3 regions of the Sinobaca sp. H24 genome follow, and region 2 is predicted to be linked to each of the others. Evidence: riboswitches for the same ligand, from Rfam matches in the RefSeq annotation. Region 2 holds a riboswitch; each other region holds the start of a gene.

Region 1 (8,260 bases), on a different contig from region 2:
GAGCTTTATAATAAATACAGGAGGATAAGGCGAATGAGATTTTATCAATTTCTAATAGACACCTATGGATAATTAAAAATCTAAGATAAAGTCTAATATAGATAATGTTAAAGAAAGCAAAGAATATCAAGGCTATAGCAAGTTCAGAAAAAATCGTGCTTAGATCTTTTCTCCGGGAGCTATCGTTGTTAAGTTAATTACAATCGGTTCCGCCGTCTTTGGTTACGATATTCAATGGCTTATAGATTTATTACGAACGTTATCTTTTTCAGATCCTGGGGGATAACCAAAATTGAAAAATAGATTCAATTTACTTAGATAAAACAGTTCTCTACTTTAAAGAACTGTTATGAACGTCCGTAAAAGTATTAAATAAATTTTCAGTTGTTTTTTTATTTTTGCCTATATATTTATGGAATGAAAATTATGGTTTAGTTGATGATGGATCTAAAATTTTTTCTGAATACAGAGGGAGTGGATAAAAGGGAGAAATGAGGGTAGATGTAAGAAGAAGGGAGGACTTCAATTGAAATACATAGGTCTATTTATTGTATACACACTGGGTATTGGTATAGTTGCAGCACTATTCCGTATTATGTTGAACTTCATTGCGGGAGACCCCATTTTTCAAAACGCAGTACCGGCAGTGGTAAACGGGGCCCTCCTTGGTAGTCTCGGGGCCATCATAACGATTGTCTGGGGAGCAAATAAACAAAAAAAGCGTAGCAGATAAAATAATAAAAGATTAAAGCGAAGGTGACGTTCGTAGTAAATATAGTAAAATACTCGCTTTGCTTATATTTGCTATCCTCGTAATCCTATTCATCATTGTTTTCCTTAATAGAGAGAGCATTCTCGTGAGAAACTGCTTGTCTCATTTTTACATAAAGGAGGGCTCCATTGAGTATGGTAAAACTTCTATATATCATTATCGGACTCGGATTTTTCAGCTATTTTCCTATTGCTTATTTTGTAGGAGCCACGAGCACGTCAAACACATTTCTTGGCATCGTGGTATTTGGTGTTCTTGTAGATATCTATAAACGATATAAAGGCGAAGAGCCTTATAAAGAACGAATATATCAGGCCATCGTCATTTTAATCATATTAGGACAAGCCTACACATTTATGTTCGCTGGCCTACAGTCGTAATGCAGATATGAACCTTCGATACAGTATGCTTTGTTCTATAGTGCTTCTGTTAAAGGATAACCTGCTACGCTAACGAAGGCAGGTTATGTATTGGTTAAGTACCATGCCATACAAGGTAAATGGAGAAATGAACGAACGCTGTCAGTTATTGAAGGGGATATTGGAAGGATGTATCTTAGCTATTATTTCCCAGGAAACCGTCTACGGATATGAATTAGCGGTTAAATTACAGCTGCAGGGCATCGATGTTAAGGAAGGGTCTATTTACCCGCTGCTGCTGCGATTGCAAAAAGAAAAGCTGATTCATGGAGAAATGAGAGCTTCCGACAGTGGACCAAATCGAAAATACTATACGTTGACGTCGGCAGGAGAAGCTTCATTGGAAGCCTTTCGACAAAATTGGAATTCGCTTAAATCACCAGTTGACCAATTACTGGATAGGGGGGAATCATAAGTGAATACGCTGGTGGATGAAAACAACGAAAAACGAGAGCAGTTAAATGTGGAAAATAAAAAAGTGTATGAAGATATGCTTGTATACGTTCGTCTTTCATTTGATAAAAGCGAAGCGGAGACCGAAGAAGTTTTAATGGAATTATTGGATCATCTTCTTATTTTGCAGGAAGAAGGAAGAGATAGCAGGGCACTGTTTGGTTCCGATCCCAAACAATATGCCAGGGAATTTGTCGGTGAACTTCCGCAGGCTGTCCCGAAAAAAGTAAGTTCTTTATTCATGATGGGGATCTGCTATTTTTTAGGTTTTTACTTGTTTACCAGTGGGTTGATTCAAACGATACTTGCCTATGGGTTTCATCATTTGGAGCAAACGAAGACTTACAGCCTGGGGACGACGATCGTTGGGCTAATAATGGGAGTGGCAGCCTTGGCGATTTTAGCGTATAGCGTCTTTCGATATAATCAGTGGTCGTGTTTTCGGCATACCTCTAAAATAAAGGAATATATATTATCTGGTTTAATGTTCGCTGTCTTGCCAGGAGTGATCGTCTTAGCAATGTATTTATGGCTGCCTTCGTTTGGCCCAACCGTAGTCTTGCCTGTCTATTGGATGGGAATAGCTGGAGTAGTTTTTCTTATCATCGCCAAACTGTTAGAAAGAAAAATATAGAATGGAAATAGTAGAAAAAACCAATTGATAGCAGGTAGGAACAAATAGTTATTTTTATTCATCCTTTTGAAATGGCGGTATGTTATAACAAGAAAACCCCTTCTCCAGAAAAGTTCTCCTGAAGAAGGGGTTTTTGATAATTCTTTCATGAACTTTTATTCGAATGAGAATCATGATATCTAGCTTCTATTTTGACGTTTTTGAATCATATAATCTGCAAAAAGTTCTCCAGTCGTTAAACTCACCACATATAATACAAGGAGGACAATAAATAACAATACAACGGCATATCCTACTATTCCGGTAGACAATATGGCAGAGTTAAACATAATTAAATACAAACTGCTGATTAGTAAAAGTATGGCTATACCTGATGCTATACGAGTTATAGTCTTAGAATCTAGTTTTTTCTTTTGATTGTTTGTGTTAAATGCATTCATGTTTGGTATCACTCCTGTTGTTTTAGGTAATTTCGATAGTAAAATGTTATTTACTTCTTATAAAGTCATAGGATGCATTTGTGGAACGCGGGTGTCGATTTAATTTGCGCGAGAATCGAATGATTTTACAGAATTAGTTATGGGGCAGCTTGACTCATAGAGGTATGCTCTATTTTTGGCTGACAAAGCTTTCTTTAAGTGCTGCCTTGTTCTGTGGTACCCCTTTATCCTTAGACAGTATCCATCCGGCTGCGGCAATACCGACCAACACGATATAGAAAGATAATTTCCATAGAGTGGATTCTGCAAAATGTTCTGGGAGCACTGCTAAGGCTGGATGAGAAAGAGTGTGAACCATCAGCTTTACCCCAACCCAGCCGACAATAGCGAATGCAGCAATTTCAAGACCAGGTCTGCTTTCCAGTAAGGTGACAAAATACCCCGCAGCAAATCGCATAATGACCACCCCGATCAGTCCACCTGTCAGAATAACAAGAAACTGCCCGCCGTCCATTCCGCCGATCATGGGCAGGTTGGTTCGGGGAAGGGTCACCGCCAGAGCGACGGCGGCGAGAATAGAATCAACCGCAAAGGCAATATCTGCTACTTCCACTTTTGCTACGGTACGCCAGAACCCTGCAGGTTTTTCTTCGCTTTCCTGTGTCTTTTTTTCCACTGCAGCTTCTTTATGGAACCAGACTTTCCGGATAATATGATGGAGCGCAATCAATAAGAGATAAAGAGCTCCAATAGCCTGTACCTGCCATACGTCAATGAGAAATGAGATAATGAATAAAGAGGCAATACGAAAAACAAACGCGCCGGCCAGGCCGTAAAATAACGCTTTTTTCCTTTGTTCCGGTGGGAGTCTTTTGACCATCACAGCGAGTACGAGCGCGTTATCAGCAGCCAGCACTCCCTCAATAAGGATCAGGACAATAAGCACCCATCCGTATTCCATCAGCAGACTAAGTTCCATGTTTATCTTCTCCTTTTTTAGATAAACCCGTTACCCTGCCGCGATAGGTTTTATTGTGAATCCACACAAAAAACCTTCACCGCTGAGGCGGTGAAGGCATAAAAAAGCCCTTTACCCGTCTCATAGGTAAAGGTCTCGCAAACAGCACAAGGCTGCCAATAAAACCGGGGATTTCTCCCGTCCTGACGATTTTATTGAAAAAGCTACTCCCCTTTTTCCAAAGGATATTAAGTTATTTCTTATAATGTATCCTTCTATTGCCTCTTTGTCAATCTTATTTATTCTGGATGGTGGACCAAGTTTTCTGGAAGCATGTTTTACTGACAGGAATGGTGCAGTGCCAGGCATTTTGGCACAGATTTTCAAGATCAAGTGTCACAATATCAAGAGACGCTCTCCATAAATTAACGCATCACACAGCAGTTGGTTTTACTTTTATGTTGGATAGAGCACTGCGGCGTGGAGTCTAATAAGAGATAAACTGAGTGAAGTTTCCGTTTTATCAATGAAGTTCCTCAAATGGAACCAGACTATTTGAGAGTAGTCTTCAGCTGATACTAAAGGGACCAAACGACAGAAACATACCCAAGTGAAAAATGAATAAGACAATAAGTATTACTGTGTACAGAAGCATAATCATAGAGGTTTTTTTTTGGCTGTCTAATACATAATATTTCACTAAAAGAAAGGAGCGGGAGAAATAGAAAACAAACGTGAAAATAATGAACATCGTTCCAAGTGGATAGGTAATCGACCGCCATGAACCCAGATAGGAATAAAAAGAAAAACTGAGATTATAAAGCAAAATACATGGAATAAAGAGTGTCAGCATATCACTGAAAATTTTTTGCGTACTTCTTTCAGTCGCAGAATAACGCCTGCTGAACCAGCGGATCACATAAAAGTTCACAAACACGGCTGGAACACTTAACACAAACAATGTTTGTCCCAAAAAAATGTACACAAATATTCCTATGCTTTCATAAACAGGAAGAAAAGTTACCATGATGATTAGGTTAACTGCATATAAGACAAAGGCAAGCAAAAGAAGAAACAGTATGAGGAGAAAGATACTGTTTTTAATCGTAAAATGATGATCCTTCTTAATATTTTTTCTGGGGGCGCTCAAGGCGTTTACAAAAAAAGCCCACATGCTTAGTTTCTTTTCAGCGGATTTTGTCATAATAGCTCCTTTTGACAGTAGATAGAAATGCTTAATTATTAAGTGAAAACTTAAAGAGTGCTTATTGATTTTTACAATCTGCTATTAGATATATTCGGCGGCTGGTATTAAATTCCTTTTTACGAAAAGACGCAGGCAAAATAAGTTTATACTCGCAAGGGTGAAGAGGAGAAACTATGCTGAATTTGCAGGTATAAGTATAGATCTAAATAAATATTCCAGTTCATTTTAGATCAATTCAAATGTGAGATATGTTGATCTGCGGCTGCAATAAAATAGCCAGCCTTTCCCATGGATAATTCCCAAGGAAAAAGCTGGCATTAGTCAAACTACCTGATTCTTATTAACTTACATAAGATATAAAATTATCTACTCTTTAGGCTTTTGAACGATAGCTTAGATTATGCTGTTTTAAAGTCTTGTCTTTACCGAACAGAAAATGTTTTTCCATATCAGGCGAGTATTGGGAATTGATGGTCTCTAGTCCAGTTGCTTCAGCAACCGCCCGTACCATAGCGGGAGAAGCACCGCAGCATAATCCGATGTAATTGACCCCGGCATTTTTCGCTTCTTTTGCCCATTCAGCCAATTCATACCGATTGTGGGACAGTGGCTCCAGTGCTGTTGGAAATGTCGTTTCTGTAGGCAGATGGCAGCTGCATCCGCCGTCCGGCAAATTGAAAAATGTTGGGTGTTCTTCGGTGGTGCGATAAGGAACAGGTAGTCCGCCTACGTAACCATCCACCTGAGCGCATATTTTTTCGAGGTATGGCTGCATAGTATCCGGTCCGCGGAAACAATTCATTCCGACGACTAGTGCGCCTTTCTCAGACAGTATTTTACAAGAGTCTTCTACGGTATAACCGTCCCGCAGTATATTTTCACCCATTAGTCCAAGCAGAATGACAGCCGGCAGTCCCTGCTTCTGGATTTCCTCCAGTGCGATTTCTGCCTCCTCATGGTAGTAAAACGTTTCGCCATGAATGTAATCAACGCCTTCTTCTTTACACCATCCGATCATCTCAGCAAACATGCCTCTGACTTTTTCTTTCGCTTCCGGGTCCTCCGGATCAAAAATATTCGTATTGGATATATTACCCGCTACCAATGCTTCTTCCGTTGGGTGTTCTTTGGCTACTTCCTTCGCTAAGCGGATCGCACTTCGGTTAAGCGGTTCCAGTAAATCTTCCTTGCCGATGATGCGCATTTTTTCTCTATGGGCGTTGTATGTGAAAGCAAGTACCACATCAGACCCCGCCTTCATAAAATCACGGTATGTTTCTTTCAGGGCTTCCGGATTTTCCAGAGCCACTTCCGGTACAAAGGAGCCTGCCTGCAAATAGCCTCTGCGCTCCAGTTCAAACAGAAACCCCTCTCCGGCAATAACCGTTCCTTCTTTAAGTCGTTGTTCTAAGCTGCGTTTCATCACAATACTCTCCTTTTTCTCTCTATTATTCTTTAATTCTCCTGGCATTCGTCTAACAAAATAACCCCCTTCTTTATTTAAGAAGGGGGTTTGACGAAATACGACAAATTGCTCTTCTTATCTTCAAGCCTGCTGCTTCTGGAATTAGCACAGTACTATTACTAGTCCGCTGCTGAAGTGTCAAAGGGCCAGTCCCTCCACTTCTCTTGATAAAATAGTTGTGTATTAAATTAGTAATATTTAGAATACAATCGCTGTTGATGAAAGTCAAGCAGAGGTAAAACATTTGTTTTCAAAACTTAAAAGTACGACCTTAGCTGGATCGCTTTGGCTGGAATGAAGTAGAAATCGTCCAAGGCTAGAAGCCCTATCGCTCCATATATTGTACTTGTTTTTGCTTTGTTATTAACTATTAGATGATGCCCATCAAAAAAGTTTTCATCAACCTCTACCTTTGTAAAACCCTTTTATCGATTTAAATTGCAATTAAGTATATGATTACCTTGTATGAAAAACTTAGCAATGGGGTGAAGTGAATGAGTACAGCTTTAATCGTTGTCGATATTCAAAATGACTATTTCCCGGGTGGCAAAATGGAATTAAGCAATCCTGAAATTGCAGCTGCGAATGCCGCTAAAGTTATTGAATGGTTTAGAGAGAACCACAACGGCCATATTTTCCATGTTCAGCATATCGCAGGCGATCCCGCTTTAGGTTTCTTTCTTCCGGATACAGAAGGGGCAGAACATCATGAAACGGTTCAGCCACTGAAAGATGAAAAAATCATCGTCAAAAACTTTCCCAACAGCTTCTTAAATACGGAATTAGAGAGTCAATTAAAAGAAAAGGGTATAACAAAGGTAGTAGTGGCAGGGATGATGACACATATGTGTATCGATGCTACTGTTCGGGCAGCTGTAGATTTAGGCTATGAAACAACGCTTATCGAAGATGCCTGCGCGACAAAAGAGTTGACGTATCAAAATAAAACCACTTCAGCCGAACAGGTTCATTATTCGTTTGTAGGCGCACTGCAGGGCATGTATGCAGAAGTGAAGTCAACCGAAGATTTCCTGCAGCAGAAAACTACCAATTAAGTAAAAATTAATAACAACGTCCGTAAAGGTCATACATGACTTTACGGACATTTTTTATGTTGTTTGTACTTTATAAATCCCATCTTTTTTTAACTTGAAAGCAATCGATTTAATTTCTTAAAAGGGTTATAGGACGCCAAAGAAGAATACATAAAGAGACGGGTTTCTCACCTTAGAGAATAGTGTTAAACGGAAGACAATGAAGAAAGTGGAGGGAAGAACATGGGAAGGGTATGCTTGGGGATGATCTTATCGGTGGATGGGTATATCAGCGACCGGGACGGGAAACTAGGAAAGCTTTACGAGAGCTTTGAACCGAATGAAGTCATTCAAGCGGAGATGGCAAAAACGGGAGCGGTTGTGATGGGACGGAATACTTTTGATATGAGCGAAGATCCGGATGCCTATGCAGATAATTATGAATTTCAAGTGCCTTTGTTTGTATTGACCCATCATCCACCAGCTGAACATCCAAAGGAAAATGAAAATCTCACCATTACATTCGTAACAGATGGTATCGAAAGCGCGGTTCATCAGGCTAAACAGGCGGCCAAAGAGAAAGATGTAGTGGTGCTTGGGGCTGACGTCGGCCAGCAGTTATTAAAAGCGAATCTGGCGGATGAACTGCAGGTTGCGTTTGCACCAATCATTCTTGGACAGGGGATGCGCTTATTCGACCACTTGGAAGAATTCGAGATTCAACTGGAAAAACTGCGGACCATTGAGACCGCAAAACAAGTGGAAATCTGGTATAGGATCATTAAGGAAAGTAAAAACGACCAATGAGCAGGTACCGCTTAATAGTAGAGTTCAAGTTTTCAGTTACCGCTTCCCAATAAATTTAGAAAAAAACAATC
Region 2 (8,260 bases):
TATTCTGTTCTCACAGCAGTAGGCCTTCTTCCCATAGCAGCAGCAGGGCTTGATATTGAACAAATGATGCAGGGCGCCCGGGATGCAAGAAATGAGCTGGGCAGTGAAAGCCTCTCAGATAACGATGCCTACCAGTATGCAGTTATCCGTCAGGCATTTTACGCCAAAGGATATGTAACGGAACTTCTTGTGAACTACGAGCCGCGCCTGCACTTTGTCAGCGAATGGTGGAAGCAGCTGTTCGGTGAGAGCGAGGGCAAAGACAATAAAGGCCTTTTCCCGGCTGCCGTTGATTTCTCAACAGATCTTCATTCGATGGGACAGTACGTGCAGGAAGGCAGACGCAATTTATTTGAAACAGTGCTGCATGTAAATTATACCGGCGAAGACATCCTGATTAAAGAAGACAAAGATGATTTGGATGGATTGAACTATCTGGCCGGAGAGTCGATTGATTATGTAAATAAAAAAGCGTTTCAGGGAACTCTGTTAGCCCACACCGATGGGCAGGTGCCAAACCTCATTGTTGAAATACCTGAAATGAACGAATACTATTTCGGTTATCTTGTATATTTCTTTGAAAAAGCATGCGCAATGAGCGGTTACCTGATGGGTGTGAATCCGTTTGACCAGCCCGGAGTGGAAGCTTACAAGCAGAACATGTTTGCTCTTCTCGGCAAGCCCGGGTTTGAGGACCGGAAAGCAGAACTTGAAAAACGATTAAAATAAAAATAAAGCAGAGCATCCGTTCTCTAATCAGAGGGCGGATGTTCCTATTAAAAGGCGGGGCTTATGTTTATTGAAGCAGTTATATTCGGTATTGCCATCTTTATTGGATGGATGATTCTTGATCTGGTACGCGAAAGATCATTTCGCAAAGAAAGTATTTATCAATCCTTCATTACCGGCATTGCAGCGGCATTGGGATGGATTGTGCTGGAATTAATTTTTTAACGTTGACATGCGGTGTAAATCAACTTATAATAAAACTTGTCGTTCCAAGTATGGGGCATTAGCTCAGCTGGGAGAGCGCTTGGCTGGCAGCCAAGAGGTCAGCGGTTCGAGCCCGCTATGCTCCACCATACATAATATTAACAGCAATGGTTTGAGATACACTCAGCCCATTGCTGTTTTTTTATTTTTTCATCGAAAAGCAGCATTTTTTGTGACCCGTTTTCTCTTTCATTTCGTTAGCTTTGTAGCAAAGACAAAAGACCCGGTAACCACATTTAGAAAGCTGGAGGGGGGCTTTACAGATGAAATATGCGATTAATCGTTATCTTTATTTGGTGGATGAGCAGATGCTGCTGGAGCTTATGGATAAACCGACGCATGCTATTACGGCGGAAATGAGACTAATTAAGCGGACGATGCAGATGGCAGGCCAGTTTGAAGGGTTCAAAAATGAAGTAACCAAAGAAATGAAGAAGCAGAAAAGCACAGGATAGGAGAACTCTCCTGTCCTGTGCTTGTTATACAGCTGAAAGGCCGGCTTTCCGGCGGGCTCTGCTGATAAAGTATTTACCGGTTATTCGTTTCGTATCGCTCGAAGGGATCGACAGCTCCTGCCAGTGTCCATTAATCTCCACGTGAAACAGCAGAACTTCTGTTTTATAAGTAGAAGGAAAAATAACACGGAGCTGCTTTTGTTTCATCTCCTGTTCAAGGTTTTCAATATGATGGTTCAGGTCTTCCATTAATTCTTTGAAATACAGCTGGTAGTGGAGCCCGAGTGCCAATTGTTTATTCAGCTGTCTGCAATCGCGCTGTAATGCTTTTAAAAGAAAAATAGAATAAATATAATTGTCGATTAACCCCTGGCAGTCTTCATTCATGATGAATCGCCTCCCTTGTTCTCTTATTATTAGTATACACGAACGTGTGTTCTTTTAAACGTATTTATTCCTATTGTTTTTTCGGGCAGGATAGTAAACCAGCTTCAAGGGGATATTGGAAGATCAAAGAAAGCGGCTTATACAAACATTAGAAAAGCGGGTAAAAGTATTGGGAAATAGAATAAATGCTATCTTAAAAACTGATGTTCAGCTATCTCAGCTTCGTTGTAAGGGAAGGGGGCAATTCTTTCCCGATTTTTAATTCTGTACCAGATAAGAAAAGACAAAAGCCAGAAGGAGAAGATACGACCCCTTCCTCTTGAAAAATAAGCATAAAAGAGGCAAACTAAAGAAAGATATATGGAGAATATGAAAACAACAGCTATTGGGAGGCCTGCAGGACATGGTTTTTGAAAATGTAATTGATCGAAAGAAAACGAACTCAATGAAATGGGACTTTACAGCAGAACGTTACGGATCAAGTGATTTATGGCCAATGTGGGTAGCCGATATGGATTTTCAGGCACCTAGGCATGTGCTCGATGAAATGCAGAAAATTGTAGATCACGGTGTGTTTGGTTATCACCGCAGGCCTGAAAGTCTGCAGGAAGCAACACTCGCGTGGATTGAAAAGCGCTTTAACTGGAAAGTAGAAAAGGAGCAGCTTGCTTTTACGCCGGGAGTCGTTCCTGCCATTAGTCATTTAATTCAGACCTTTACAGAAAAAGGCGACGGCGTGATTATTCAGCCGCCGGTTTACTACCCGTTCTACGCGCTTATTGATAATAATGAACGTAAAATGATGAAAAATCCTTTAAAAGAAACAGACGAAGGGTTTACGTTCGATCTGGAAAACCTCGAAGAACAGATGAAGCAGGGAGCGAAAATGCTTCTGCTTTGCAGCCCGCACAATCCGATCGGACGTGTCTGGGAAAAAGAAGAACTACAGGGAGTAGCTGCTCTTTGTAAACAATATGGCGTGTTTGTCGTGTCGGATGAAATACACGCAGATTTGATTCTGGAAGGCACGCACACTCCTTTTTCCACCATAGCAAAAGAGCATGGAGTGGAAACAATGACGTGCATGGCGCCAAGCAAAACCTTTAATCTGGCTGCTTTATCTTTATCATATGTTGTATTTGACCAGGTAGACTCCAGAAAAGCCTATGAAAAACATCTGGCAGACGAATTTGTAGAAATTAACAACCCGTTTGCAACGGCTGCAGCAGAAGCGGCCTACCGTGAAGGCGAAGAATGGCTGGAAGAGCTGCTTGTATACCTTCGTGGGAACGTGGAATACGTTAAAGACTATGTGGAAAGCAATATGCCGGATCTTCATGTGATCAAGCCGCAGGGCACCTATTTAATCTGGATTGATATGAGAGCCCTCGGTCTTTCTGCCACGGAGCAGCAGAACTGGCTGCGTGAGGAAGGCAGGCTGGCGGTAAGTGACGGCCACATTTTTGGAACAGAGGGAGCAGGTTTTATCCGTATTAATGTAGCCTGCCCCCGTGCCAACGTAGAAGAAGGTCTCCAGCGTCTATATAAAGCGTATCAGGCTCTTTAAGATAACGGGCATCAGAAAGAGGCCGGCTTCGGCCTCTTTTACATAGAATGACAGCGGGGGGAAACCTTAATGAAGACGTTTCGGCTTGTGTCCTTTCAATGCCTGGAGCAGAAAGATGGAGAGATTGTCCACCTTCCGATTCCTTTAAAAGAAGGATTAATTATCAACCGGGAAGAAAAAGACGGGAGCTGGCTTATTAATGCAGTAGTCGACCGGGATCAGGAGACCTGGTTTATTCATTCCAGAGATCAGGAAAATCCACTTGTTATAGAAGTTATCATTACCGACCCCCGAAACGAACCGGCGATCATGACAGGAACAGTAATGGACCAGTCTGATTTAAGCGAAGGCATCAGCCTGTTGATTAAGGCAAAGATGGCAGGCGGCCAGGAAGATGTCTCGCAGATGATTTTAGAAGATCTTGCTAAAGAAGGATATACGGGATCGGAAATGATTGAAGAATTTCAGGTGCGCAAAAAAAATTCCAGAATACGGTCAGCAAAAATGGCCCAGCGTATTTTTGAATCATTCGGCAGTACAAACTAAAACAGGCCGGCAGGAACACGAGCTAAAGGAGCTTTTCATGAACATTTTTACGTTCCAGGATTACTATAAAAATGAAGTACAGCTGACATTTAACGATCATGGTTTTATTTCGGATCCGCGACATGTGCTGGTAATCTGCCGGTATAAAGAGAAGTGGCTGCTTACCAGGCATTCAAGGCGCGGACTGGAATTTCCGGGCGGGAAAGTGGAAGCCGGCGAACTTCCGGACGACGCAGCGGTGCGGGAAGTCTGGGAGGAAACAGGAGCCGTTCTAGCTTCCGTCGAATGGCTTGGACAGTATAAAGTAACAGGAAAAGCAGAGGTTATTTATAAAAATGTATATTTTGCCCGGGTAGAAGAACTCATCCCGAAAGAGGATTATATGGAAACCCTTGGACCGGTTCTCTGCAGGGAGCTTCCGGCAGATTTAAAAAATAAGGCGACCTTTAGTTTTTTAATGAGAGATGACGTTATTCCTTACTGCCTTACTGAGCTTAAACAAAGAAATTGGACATGAAAAAGCACTGCCGGCTGCCGGCAGTGCTTTTCTTTATTCTGCTGAAGCGAACACGCTCGGGCCTGCGGCTCGAATGTTATCGGAAACAGAAGTGAATTTTTTAAAGTTTTCCTGGAACTGCTGGGAAAGCTCTTTAGCCTTTTCATCATAAGCGGCTGTATCTTTCCATGTCTGTCTCGGCTGAAGCACCTCATCGGGCACGCCGGGACAGCGAAGCGGGATATGAAGGCCGAAAAATGGATCCTTGACCGTTTCGCAGTTCTGCAGTTCTCCCTGCAGTGCTGCCTGAACCATCGCTCTCGTATAAGCAAGGTTCATTCTTTCCCCTACACCATAAGGACCACCGGACCAGCCGGTATTTACAAGAAACACATTTACCTCGTGCTGTTCTATTTTATCTCCAAGCATTTCCGCATAACGGGATGCTTCCAAAGGAAGAAATGGAGAACCGAAGCATGTGGAAAAAGTAGCCTCTGGTTCCGTAATACCACGTTCTGTTCCGGCAAGCTTACTCGTGTATCCGCTTAGAAAATGGTACATAGCCTGTTCTTTGGAAAGTCTGCTGATGGGCGGCAGCACGCCGAAAGCATCAGCCGTTAAAAACACAATAGTGGATGGATGTCCGGAAATGCTCGGCATCATCGTATTGGGAATGCTGTCCAACGGGTAGGCGGCCCTCGTATTTTCCGTTAAGGATACATTATCGTAGTCAGGGGTCCGGCTTTCTTTATTCGTTTTAACATTTTCAATAACAGCTCCAAAATGAATAGCATTCCAGATTTGGGGCTCTTTTTTGAAAGATAAATTAATACATTTAGCATAGCAGCCGCCTTCAATGTTAAATACACCATTATCGGACCAGCCGTGCTCGTCGTCTCCGATCAGGTAGCGGTTCGGATCAGCGGAAAGAGTAGTTTTCCCTGTACCGGAAAGACCAAAAAACAAAGCGGTATCACCCTCTGTGCCAACATTGGCTGAACAGTGCATAGACAATACGTTCTGCTGGGGAAGAAGGTAGTTCATGACGGAGAAAATCGATTTTTTCATTTCTCCGGCGTATTCGGTGCCGCCGATTAGTACAATACGTTCTTCGAATGAAATAATAACAAATGCTTCTGAAGATGTTTTATCCACGGCAGGATCTGCTTTAAAGTGCGGAGCAGAAATAATCGTAAAGCCGGCCTCGTGTGTCTGCAGTTCCTCTTCCGAGGGACGGATGAACAGCTGCTTGGCAAAAAGATTATGCCAGGCATCTTCATTAATCACACGGATTGGAAGCCGGTAGGCAGGGTCTGCTCCTGCAAAAGCCTGCGTGACAAACAGTTCTTTTTGTTCAGCAAGATGAGTCATTACTTTTCTATAGAGGTCCGTGAAGATCTGTTTGGAGATCGGCTGATTTACCGGGCCCCAGTCTATATCATTTAGTACGCTCTCTTCTTCAACAATAAATTTATCTTTTGGAGAACGGCCCGTATATTTACCGGTTTCCACACTAAGGGCTCCACTGGCTGTAAGAATACCTTCTTTTCTGGCCAACGCTCTTTCTACAAGGTGTGAAACGGGCAGATTCATATGAATGTTGTCACCATGAAGAAGGTGATGAATTTCATTGGAAAAATCTAAAGTAGTCATGGCGGCAAAATCCTTTCTTTTCTTGAATAGTATCATCTAATTGTTAATTAGTATAACACATTAAAAATATTAGTCTATACTACTAGTGGAAATTTTCAAAAATAAATCACGCTATTCTGTTAATGGAAAAAAATTTTTTTTAGACATACAGCATAGGAAAATGCTTTATTTGACAAGAGATTGGAACTGAGGTAACATATTTTTCGAACGGATACTCTTATCCCGAGCTGGTGGAGGGACAGGCCCTGCGAAACCCGGCAACCATCCGAAAGTGTGAAACGGAAAGGTGCTAACCTGGAGAGACGACTGTCGTCTTGGAAGATAAGAGGCGAAAAAGGAACGGATAGAAACCCCCTTTTCCTCGCCATGGAAAAGGGGGTTTTGTGTTTTCTTTCTCTTCTTCTTCTATATAATAAGGCGGCTTAGGCAGCGTGCATACTATTATGCAGCAGGCAGAAGTACGGCAGAATAAGTTATAAGCAGGATAAAAAGGAGGATATTTCATGGAAACAATTGGACGCCGCCTGTTTACATCAGAGTCTGTTACAGAAGGACACCCTGATAAACTGTGTGATCAAATTTCAGATGCAATATTAGATGAGATATTATCGCATGATCCAAATGCGAGAGTAGCTTGTGAAACAGTAGTGAATACAGGCCTTGTGCTTGTTGCTGGAGAAATTAGTACATCTACGTATGTAGATATTCCAAAGATTGTAAGAGAAACGCTAAAAGAGGTGGGATACACCAGGGCAAAATACGGTTTTGATTCCGAAACGTGTGCCATTCTTACTTCTATTGACGAACAATCAGCAGACATTGCCCAGGGAGTCGACGTAGCGCTGGAATCGCGCGAAGGTTCAATGACAGAAGACGAGCTGGAGGCAATTGGTGCAGGAGACCAGGGTCTTATGTTTGGTTATGCAGATAACGAAACAAAAGAATTAATGCCTCTTCCAATTTCCCTTGCTCATAAATTGGCCAGAAGGCTGACCTACGTGAGAAAAGAAGGAATTCTTCCTTACCTTCGTCCCGACGGAAAAACACAAGTAACGATCGAATACGGCGATGACGGGAAGCCGCTTCGTGTAGAAACGATTGTTATTTCAGCCCAGCATCAGGAAGATATTACGCTGGAGCAGATAGACAGCGACCTTAGAGAACACGTTATTGACCCTGTTGTACCGGAAGCTCTTTTAGATGAAGAAACAAATTACTTTATGAACCCGACCGGCAGGTTTGTTATCGGTGGTCCTCAGGGGGATGCCGGTCTGACAGGTAGAAAAATAATTGTAGATACGTATGGAGGATATTCGCGTCATGGAGGCGGAGCCTTTTCAGGGAAGGATCCGACAAAAGTAGACCGTTCCGCTTCGTACGCCGCTCGTTATGTTGCGAAAAATATAGTAGCTGCTGAACTGGCAGAACGATGCGAAGTACAGCTTGCCTATGCTATCGGAGTTGCCCGTCCTGTATCTATTGCGGTGGAAACATTTGGCACCGGAAAAGTATCGGAAAGCGTACTGGTAGATCTGGTGAAAGATAATTTTGACCTGCGTCCTGCAGGGATCATCAAAATGCTGGACCTTCGCCGTGCTATTTACAGACAGACGGCTGCCTACGGCCACTTTGGACGTACAGACGTAAATCTGCCGTGGGAAAAAACAGATAAAGCGGAACTGCTGAATCAGCTGGCAAAAGAAAAAAACAATAAAAAAGAAAGACGGCCCTAAAATGGGGTCGTCTTTTTTTATTCGTAGTGTATTTCTTTTAATACGCCGTCTTTTATAAACTGTTTCATATCTTTGTCCATTAAATCGACCAAATGATGCTGCCGGGTGGATTTAAACATCCCCAAAGCTTCATTCCAATGCTCGAGCCCCTTTTCGGTCTCTCCCATCAGCAGGAGGTTCCGGCCCTTCTGATAAAGCAGCTCACCGAAAACATACATAGTTCTTGTCTCCAGACATCGTTTTATGCCTTTTTCACACCACTGCGCTGATTCTTTATAGCGCTTTTGTTTTGTGAGTGAAATGGCGAGCGTGTAAGTTAATTTCATTTCAATAGAAGGATTTTTTCTTTTTTTCATCTGCTTCCATTTATTCAGCGCCTCTTTACATAGTGCTTCAGCGTCTTCGTAGCGTTCTTCCAGATTATAAAAAA
Region 3 (8,260 bases), on a different contig from region 2:
TCCCATCGTACAGGCCTTCAGCTAGTTTTTCGTTAATAAAAGCAGAAAGCTCGAACATATTTTCAGGCGTAATATGAGGGGAAGGAAGATGAAAGAACGGGATCACGGTAATGTCAGCTACCTGCTTGGCTTCTTCATGCCATTGATCCAGAGGGTTTTTTTCCCCCGGCGCTACGCTTCCAGTCTGCTTGTCTTCTTTCATGGAGATTGTGCCCCCGGTATGTATTGTTAAAATCCGCTTCATAAGAATACCTCTTTTCTATTAATGGTTAGCCGGCAATTACAGAGCAGGAAAGGACGGATGCGCGAGTGTTTGCTATCATAACTGCGGCCCTGGCGCCTTCGATCGCATTTTTAAGCTACTATTATCTAACACAGGAGACAACTTCTGGTTCCTTTTACAAAACGGTCCGTACTTTTCTCTTTGGCATGCTGCTTGTTTTTCCAATTGTGACAGTGCAATATGCGCTTACAGAAGAGACAAGTACGGAGGCTTCCGTCTTCTTTCAGGCTTTTTTATATGCCGGGCTGCTCGAGGAATTTTTTAAATGGTTTATTTTGTGCGCTGCCGTTATTCCTTTTATCCGGATCCATTCTATTTACGATACGACCCTTTATGCGCTTGCTGTAGGGCTTGGTTTTGCTGCAGCAGAAAATATTCTTTACCTCGCAGCGTATGGCGTGGATATAGCCTTTGGAAGGGCATTTCTGCCGGTGGCCAGCCATGCTCTGTTTGCCTGTACTATGGGATATTATATAGGGAAAGCCTCCTTTTTGAAAGGCGCTGCCGGAAAAATGTTCTTGTTTTTAGGCCTGGCGGTCCCGTTCGTTTTACACGGCACGTACGATTTGCTATTATTAATCGACCGGCAGTACATAGTCTATTTGATGCTGCCTCTAGGGTTTCTGATATGTTGGATAGCTGTAAGAAAAGAAGAAAAGGGAAAAAGGTTTAGGCAGATGGAAGGGGAATAGACGGCCTATGATAGAGGAAAAACGATATCGCGTCGTCATACGATGCCCGAGGTGCGGGGAGAAATTTGTTCTTAAAGGAAGCAGGAAAGAAGACGGTACGATCCAAACTGGTTTTGTCCGCTGTGTCTGCGGAAATAGCAGCCGTTTATATGTAGATACTGCTCCTGAATAAATTCAACAAATTCGCACAATTTGATTGCATTTCGATCGTTAATCTTGTAAGGTTTTACTACACAACTATATAAATAAAGCTTTCTTATCCAGAGAGACGGAGGGATCAGGCCCTATGAAGTCTCAGCAACCAGCCTACACAGGTCAGGTGCTAAATCCGCCGGGCAGAAGATGTCCGAGAGATAAGAAGAGGTGCTCTTATAAATCGCAGACCTTCTTCTTACTTTTAGAGGAAGGTCTTTTAGCGGAATGATAAATTAGGATACGCAGGCAACTATATAGTAATAAGCCACAAAAAGGGTGACAATAATGGATAAGAAATTTCACATCGAAACAAATCTAGTACAAATTGGAAATAAAGAAGACCCAAGAACGGGAGCCGTAAGCGCCCCTATTCACATGTCTACTGCTTTCCGTCACGAGGGATTAGGCGAGTCGACAGGGTTTGATTACTCCCGTACCGGCAACCCTACAAGAGACATTCTGGAGCGGGCAATCGCCGGATTGGAAAATGGTGCCAAAGGGTACGCATTGAGCTCAGGAATGGCTGCTATTCAAACGCTGTTTGCCATTTTTGATAAAGATGACGAAATTCTTGCTTCCCAGGATTTATATGGAGGAACGTACCGGCTTTTTGAAGAGGGATGGAAAAACTGGGGTATTACGATTGCATATGGCGACCCGAGAAACGTAGAGGCATTTGAACAAAAGATTACCGAACGCACGAAAGCCCTTTTTATAGAAACGCCGACCAATCCATTAATGCAGGAAGCCGATATTTCTGAAATGTCAAAATTGGCCAAGAAACACGGTCTCTGGCTGATTGTGGATAACACTTTTTACACACCGATTCTGCAGCGTCCGCTCGATATGGGTGCCGATATCGTTATACACAGTGCTTCGAAGTATCTGGGCGGCCATAATGATATTATTGCCGGATTAATCGTTACAAAAGATGAGCAGTTAAGCAGCCGGATTACGGCTTTTCATAACGGGATGGGTACAATACTGTCGCCTATGGATTCCTGGCTGTTAATGAGAGGGATGAAAACATTGTCCCTGCGCATGGAAAAGCATACAGAAAACGCACGGGCAGTAGCGGAGTTTCTGGATACACATCCAAAAGTGACGGACGTATTGTACACCGGAAAAGGCGGTATGCTTTCCTTTCGGATTGAAAATGAGCAGTGGGTCGACAGCCTGCTCCGCGGTCTGAACCTTATCACATTTGCAGAAAGTCTGGGCGGTGTAGAGAGCTTCATGACATATCCGGCCACACAAACACATGCTGATGTTCCGGAGGAAGTCCGGATTGCCAACGGCGTCTGTAACCGGCTGCTCCGTTTTTCTGTAGGTATTGAAAATAAAGAAGATATAATCGCGGATTTAGGGCAGGCGCTCGACCGCCTGTAAAAGAAAATCACGAATCAGGGGAGTGGCTCGTTGTGAATTTGGCAGAGGAATATTCAAAACGCATGTTAATTGGAGACGGGGCAATGGGAACGTATCTATATGAAAAAGGATACAGCGGTTCCTATGAAGCATTAAATATATCTGAGCCCGGCCTGGTTAAAAACATCCATAAAGAATATGTAGAAGCAGGGTCGGATATTATTCAGACCAATACGTATGCAGCAAATCGTATTAAGCTTGCCAAGTATCAGCTGGAAGATAAAGCAGCTGATATAAACAGACTGGGCGTTGAAACAGCCCGGGCAGCTGCAGAAGGCAGAGCTTTTGTTTTTGCCACAATAGGCGGTATAAAGGGCCTTCAGAAAATGGAAGAAAACGATGAAGATATACGCAGCGCTTTTTCTGAACAGCTGGACGCTCTGCTGAAAGCGGAACCGGACGGCATTATTCTGGAAACGTTCTATGATCTTCAGGAAATTTTATCGGTCATTAAGCTTGCGAAAAGCAAAACAAACCTGCCGGTGATCGCCCAGGTAGCGCTCGGTGAAGTAGGCGTTATGCACAGCGGGATGCCGCTGGGAGAAGCATTTAAACAAATGACGGCGGCCGGCGCGGATGCTGTGGGAGTGAACTGCCGAATGGGGCCGTATCACATCCTGCGGTCCCTGGAAATGACACCCCTCGATGAACATACCCTTTATGCGGTACATCCAAATGCAAGTCTTCCGGATATCGATGATGGACGTTTTGTTTACCAATCAAATCCAGACTATTTTTATGAAAAAGCCCTTGATTTTCAAAACCAGGGGATTGGTATTATCGGAGGATGCTGCGGTACAACACCGGAGCACATAGCTCAAATAGCTGCAGCTGTTAAAAACACAGCTCCAAAAACGCGGACGGCGCAGGCCGTGGCTCAAAAAGCCGGACAGTTTTCTATTGTAGAACCTCCTTCATCAGAGCCCAGCCTCAGAGAGAAAGCAAAGCAATCTGTAACGGTTATTGTAGAGCTTGATCCACCCAAGAAGCTGGCCACATCCAAATTTGTAGAAGGAGCTCAGGCTTTGTATCAATCCGGTGCAGACGCTGTTACAATGGCGGATAACTCATTGGCAAGTCCACGGATTGATAATTTGGCAATGGGAGCACTCGTTAAAAGCATGACACAGGCGCGGCCGCTGCTTCACGTAGCCTGCCGCGACAGAAACCTTATCGGTCTTCAGTCCCATTTGATGGGAATTAATGCTCTCGGCATTCATGATATTCTTGCTGTAACGGGTGATCCCACGAAAGTCGGGGATTTCCCCGGAGCTACTTCTGTATATGACGCTAACTCTTTTGATTTAATTCAATTAATGAAAGAAATGAACAAAGGATTGTCCTTTTCGGGAAAGTCGCTCGGCCAAAATACCACGTTTACAGTTGGCGCGGCATTTAACCCTAACGTGCGGAATGTGGACCGTGCCGTGCAGCGCCTTGAAAAGAAAATCACTGCCGGAGCCGACTACTTTATGACGCAGCCGGTTTTTGGAGAAGGACAGTTTAAAGAAATATACGAAGCAACAAAACATATGGATGTGCCGGTATATATCGGTATCATGCCCCTGGTGAGCAGCCGGAATGCTGAATTTTTACACAATGAAGTGCCCGGCATTAAGCTGACAGATACAATCCGCCGAAGTATGGCCGATTGCGGGGAGGACCGCGGCCGGGCAGCAGAAGAAGGTATCGCAATAGCGAAAACACTGATCGACGAAGCGATGGAATATTTTAATGGCATTTATTTAATCACTCCATTCCTTCGTTATGATATTACGTGCCGTCTAACTGAATACATTAGAGAAAAAGCATCGGTACGAATAGAAGAAAAAAGCAAGTGAACAGAGTGGAGGGGATCAAATGCTTAAAACAGCAATCCAGGACAGGCTGAAAACATCTATTTTGATTTTAGATGGAGCCATGGGAACGATGCTTCAAAACGCTGATTTAACTGCAGAAGATTTTGGCGGGGAAGAATATGAAGGGTGCAACGAGTATTTAAACGTGACCGCACCTCACGTTCTTGAAAAAATCCACCGTGACTATCTGGAAGCAGGGGCGGATATTATTGAAACCAATACATTTGGAGCAACAAGTATTGTACTTGCAGACTATGATCTGCAGCATATGGCAGAAGAATTAAATATTGCGGCAGCCAAGCTGGCTAAAGATGCGGTAAGAGAAATAGAAACAGAAGACTTTCCGCGTTACGTTGCCGGAGCCATGGGACCGACGACAAAATCTCTTTCTGTAACCGGTGGAACAACATTTGAAGAGCTCACGGAAACCTATCGGGAGCAGGCCTCCGGACTGATCAAGGGAGAAGTTGATTTATTTCTGCTGGAAACAAGCCAGGACGTCAGAAACGTGAAGGCAGCTTATTTAGGTATTCAGGAGGCTCAGAAGGAGCTGGGAGTCGAACTGCCGTTAATGATTTCAGGAACGATCGAACCTATGGGAACTACGCTTGCCGGTCAGTCCATGGAGAGTTTTTATATATCAATAGAACATATGAATCCGATCGTTGTCGGGTTAAACTGCGCCACAGGACCAGAGTTTATGCGAGATCACCTTCGCTCTCTTTCTGAGCTTTCGACGACGTATGTTCACTGTTATCCGAATGCGGGACTTCCGGATGAAGAAGGACATTATCACGAATCGCCGGAATCCCTGACGACTAAGCTCGAAGGCTTTGCTGAGAAGGGCTGGCTGAATGTAGTTGGCGGCTGCTGTGGTACGACTCCGGAACATATTAGAGTAATGCGCGAGGCATTAACTAAATTTGAACCTCGTACACCATCCGAGGGGCATCCTCACGTTGTATCCGGAATTGAGCCGCTTGTGTACGAAGAAGACATGCGTCCGCTTTTTGTAGGGGAACGTACAAACGTCATCGGTTCCAAAAAGTTCAAAAGACTGATTAACGAAGGTAAATTTGAAGAGGCTTCCGAAATTGCAAGGGCGCAGGTGAAAAAAGGAGCCCACGTCATTGATGTGTGTCTTGCTGATCCGGATCGTGAAGAGATGGATGACATTGAAGTATTTTTAAGCCACGTGATTAATAAAGTGAAAGTTCCGCTTATGATTGACTCCACGGATGCAGCGGTCATTGAAAAAGCGCTGACATACTCTCAGGGTAAAGCAATTATTAACTCCATTAACCTCGAAGATGGAGAAGAGCGCTTCGAGGATATTGTACCGACCTTAAAAAAGTTTGGAGCCGCTGTAGTAGTAGGGACAATTGATGAAACAGGAATGGCTGTCACGACGGAAAGAAAAGTAGAAGTGGCCGTGCGCTCCCATGATATTCTCGTCAATCAGTACGGGATGAATCCAAAAGATATTATATTCGATCCGCTTGTTTTCCCGGTCGGCACCGGAGATGCTCAGTACATCGGTTCCGCCGAAGCAACGATTAATGGAATTAAAGAAATTAAAAAGGCGCTTCCTGACTGTTTGACTATACTTGGAATAAGCAATGTGTCTTTCGGTCTGCCGCCTGTAGGAAGAGAAGTTCTCAACGCTTCTTTTATGTATTACTGCACCAATGCCGGACTGGATTACGCTATTGTTAATACGGAAAAGCTTGAGCGCTTTGCGAGTATTCCGGAGAAAGAAAAAAAGATGGCTAAAGAGCTGTTGTTTGAAACATCAGACCAGACTTTGGCTGATTTCACCGCACATTACCGCGGTAAAAAGGCAGAAAAGAAAACAGTCGAACAAAATCTTTCTTTAGAAGACAGGCTGGCTGAATATATCGTAGAGGGAACAAAAGAAGGCCTTTATAAAGACCTTGATGAAGCCCTGACCAAATACGATGAGCCATTAAGCATCATTAACGGTCCGCTTATGGTAGGGATGGATAAAGTAGGAAAGCTGTTTAACAATAATGAGCTTATTGTAGCAGAAGTTCTGCAAAGCGCCGAAGCGATGAAAGCAGCGGTATCTCACCTTGAGCCGTATATGGAAACAAAAGCAGCCGATGATACAGGTAAAGGGAAAATACTGCTTGCTACCGTTAAAGGGGATGTACATGATATTGGGAAAAACCTTGTGGACATCATTCTTTCCAATAACGGCTTTAAAATAGTGAATTTAGGTATTAAAGTGACTTCCAATGAACTAATCGAAGCGATCGCTAAAGAAAATCCGGATGCGATTGGCTTAAGCGGCCTTCTTGTGAAATCGGCCCAGCAGATGGTACTGACTGCCCAGGATTTAAAAAACCAGCAGATTTCCATTCCGGTTATGGTAGGCGGAGCTGCTTTGACTAGAAAATTCACGGAAGAAAAAATCAGTGCAGAATACGACGGTATGGTTCTTTATGCAAAAGATGCCATGAACGGTCTTGATCTGGCCAACAGGCTGGCACGCCCCGATGACATGAAACAGATGCAGGTGGAGTGGGCGGAAAAGCGGGAGAAGCGGCTTAACAAAGCAGTTGAAAAGCCAAAAGCGGCCACGGCCGTTGCGGAAGCTCCGGCCCGTTCGGAAGTTTCTACAACTACGCCTCTGCTCGTGCCGCCCGATCTTAAACCTCACCTGCTGAAAGATTACAGTATCAGTCATTTGCAGCCTTACGTTAATATGCAGATGCTTTTAGGGAGGCATCTCGGTGTGCAGGGAAAAGTCAGCCGTCTGCTCGCTGAAAATGATAAAAAAACGGTAGAGCTTAAAGAAAAAGCAGACGACTTAATGGAGCGTGCGAAAAAAGAGCAGATTCTGCGTGCGCATGGAATGTATCAATTCTTCCCGGCACAGGCAGATGGAAATACGATTATTGTGTATGCCGATAACGAAGGAACAACAGAATTGGAACGTTTTACGTTCCCTCGCCAGAATAAGCCGCCCTTCTTATGCCTTTCCGATTTCGTAAAGCCCAAAGAGAATGGCGTTATGGATTATATTGGATTTCTGACGGTCACAGCTGGTGAAGGAGTCCGTGCCAGAGCCAATAAAGCGAAAGAAGAAGGCGATTATTTATTCAGCCATCTAATTCAGGCGGCAGCGCTTGAATTAGCGGAAGGCTTTGCAGAGCGCGTTCATCAGATTATGCGCGATCAGTGGGGATTTCCGACCCTACAGATTTTACAATGGAAGACAGATTTTCTGCGAAATACCATGGGATTCGTGTCTCCTTTGGGTACCCGGCCTGTCCGAACCTCGAAGACCAGGCTAAGCTTTTCCGTCTGTTACAGCCGGAAAAGATCGGTGTAGAATTGACCGATGAGTACATGATGGAACCGGAAGCATCGGTATCAGCAATGGTATTTTCCCATCCCGAAGGCAGATACTTCAGCGTATTATCTTCCGGAAGGTGATGGAGAAAGAATTTGAAACGAAAAAGCAGCCGCCTGCTTTTTCGTTTTTCTTATTTCTGTCAAAACAGTACAGGGGATAGTATGTTAAAATTCAATGGAGCATACGTGAATAAATAGTAGAAGAGGAGCTTGAAAATGACAGTTAGTATTGCAATAGACGGCCCGGCAGGGGCAGGAAAAAGTACCGTAGCAAAAAAAGCAGCCTACCTCCTTGGTTATACATATATTGATACCGGTTCCATGTATAGAGCGCTTACGTATCTGGTACTGAAAAATCAGGCAGATCCGGAAAAGGAAGAAGAGGTGCTGCCGTTTCTTCAGGATCTTGAAATTGAATGGAA

The links. Region 2 has a riboswitch for S-adenosylmethionine ahead of metK (methionine adenosyltransferase). Riboswitches for the same ligand answer to the same signal wherever they lie in the genome.
Region 1: another riboswitch for S-adenosylmethionine. It lies ahead of MMY81_RS08640 (homocysteine S-methyltransferase family protein); the one in region 2 lies ahead of metK (methionine adenosyltransferase).
Region 3: another riboswitch for S-adenosylmethionine. It lies ahead of MMY81_RS13590 (methionine biosynthesis PLP-dependent protein); the one in region 2 lies ahead of metK (methionine adenosyltransferase).

What each region holds. Positions count from the first base shown of each region.
Region 1 covers NZ_JALBWT010000004.1:256,419-264,678, reverse strand. Annotated here, with positions in the region: gene MMY81_RS08670 (hypothetical protein) at 527-733, shown strand; gene MMY81_RS08665 (hypothetical protein) at 901-1,152, shown strand; gene MMY81_RS08660 (PadR family transcriptional regulator) at 1,280-1,606, shown strand; gene MMY81_RS08655 (DUF1129 family protein) at 1,607-2,278, shown strand; gene MMY81_RS08650 (hypothetical protein) at 2,458-2,718, opposite strand; gene MMY81_RS08645 (TerC family protein) at 2,888-3,697, opposite strand; gene MMY81_RS36240 (undecaprenyl-diphosphate phosphatase) at 3,985-4,167, shown strand; gene MMY81_RS08640 (homocysteine S-methyltransferase family protein) at 5,257-6,306, opposite strand; SAM riboswitch class I at 6,421-6,522, opposite strand; gene MMY81_RS08635 (cysteine hydrolase family protein) at 6,843-7,403, shown strand; gene MMY81_RS08630 (dihydrofolate reductase family protein) at 7,626-8,189, shown strand.
Region 2 covers NZ_JALBWT010000011.1:97,140-105,399, reverse strand. Annotated here, with positions in the region: gene MMY81_RS15610 (glucose-6-phosphate isomerase) at 1-729, shown strand, start outside; gene MMY81_RS15605 (hypothetical protein) at 793-954, shown strand; tRNA gene MMY81_RS15600 (tRNA-Ala) at 1,007-1,082, shown strand; gene MMY81_RS15595 (hypothetical protein) at 1,257-1,448, shown strand; gene MMY81_RS15590 (YhjD family protein) at 1,473-1,835, opposite strand; gene MMY81_RS15585 (MalY/PatB family protein) at 2,239-3,402, shown strand; gene MMY81_RS15580 (YwpF family protein) at 3,472-3,948, shown strand; gene ytkD (RNA deprotection pyrophosphohydrolase) at 3,992-4,465, shown strand; gene pckA (phosphoenolpyruvate carboxykinase (ATP)) at 4,499-6,097, opposite strand; SAM riboswitch class I at 6,312-6,425, shown strand; gene metK (methionine adenosyltransferase) at 6,601-7,830, shown strand; gene MMY81_RS15560 (helix-turn-helix domain-containing protein) at 7,848-8,260, opposite strand, start outside.
Region 3 covers NZ_JALBWT010000009.1:59,342-67,601, forward strand. Annotated here, with positions in the region: gene MMY81_RS13580 (asparaginase) at 1-244, opposite strand, end outside; gene MMY81_RS13585 (PrsW family glutamic-type intramembrane protease) at 310-975, shown strand; SAM riboswitch class I at 1,229-1,335, shown strand; gene MMY81_RS13590 (methionine biosynthesis PLP-dependent protein) at 1,456-2,559, shown strand; gene MMY81_RS13595 (bifunctional homocysteine S-methyltransferase/methylenetetrahydrofolate reductase) at 2,592-4,439, shown strand; gene metH (methionine synthase) at 4,459-7,815, shown strand; gene MMY81_RS35260 (vitamin B12 dependent-methionine synthase activation domain-containing protein) at 7,725-7,919, shown strand; gene cmk ((d)CMP kinase) at 8,049-8,260, shown strand, end outside.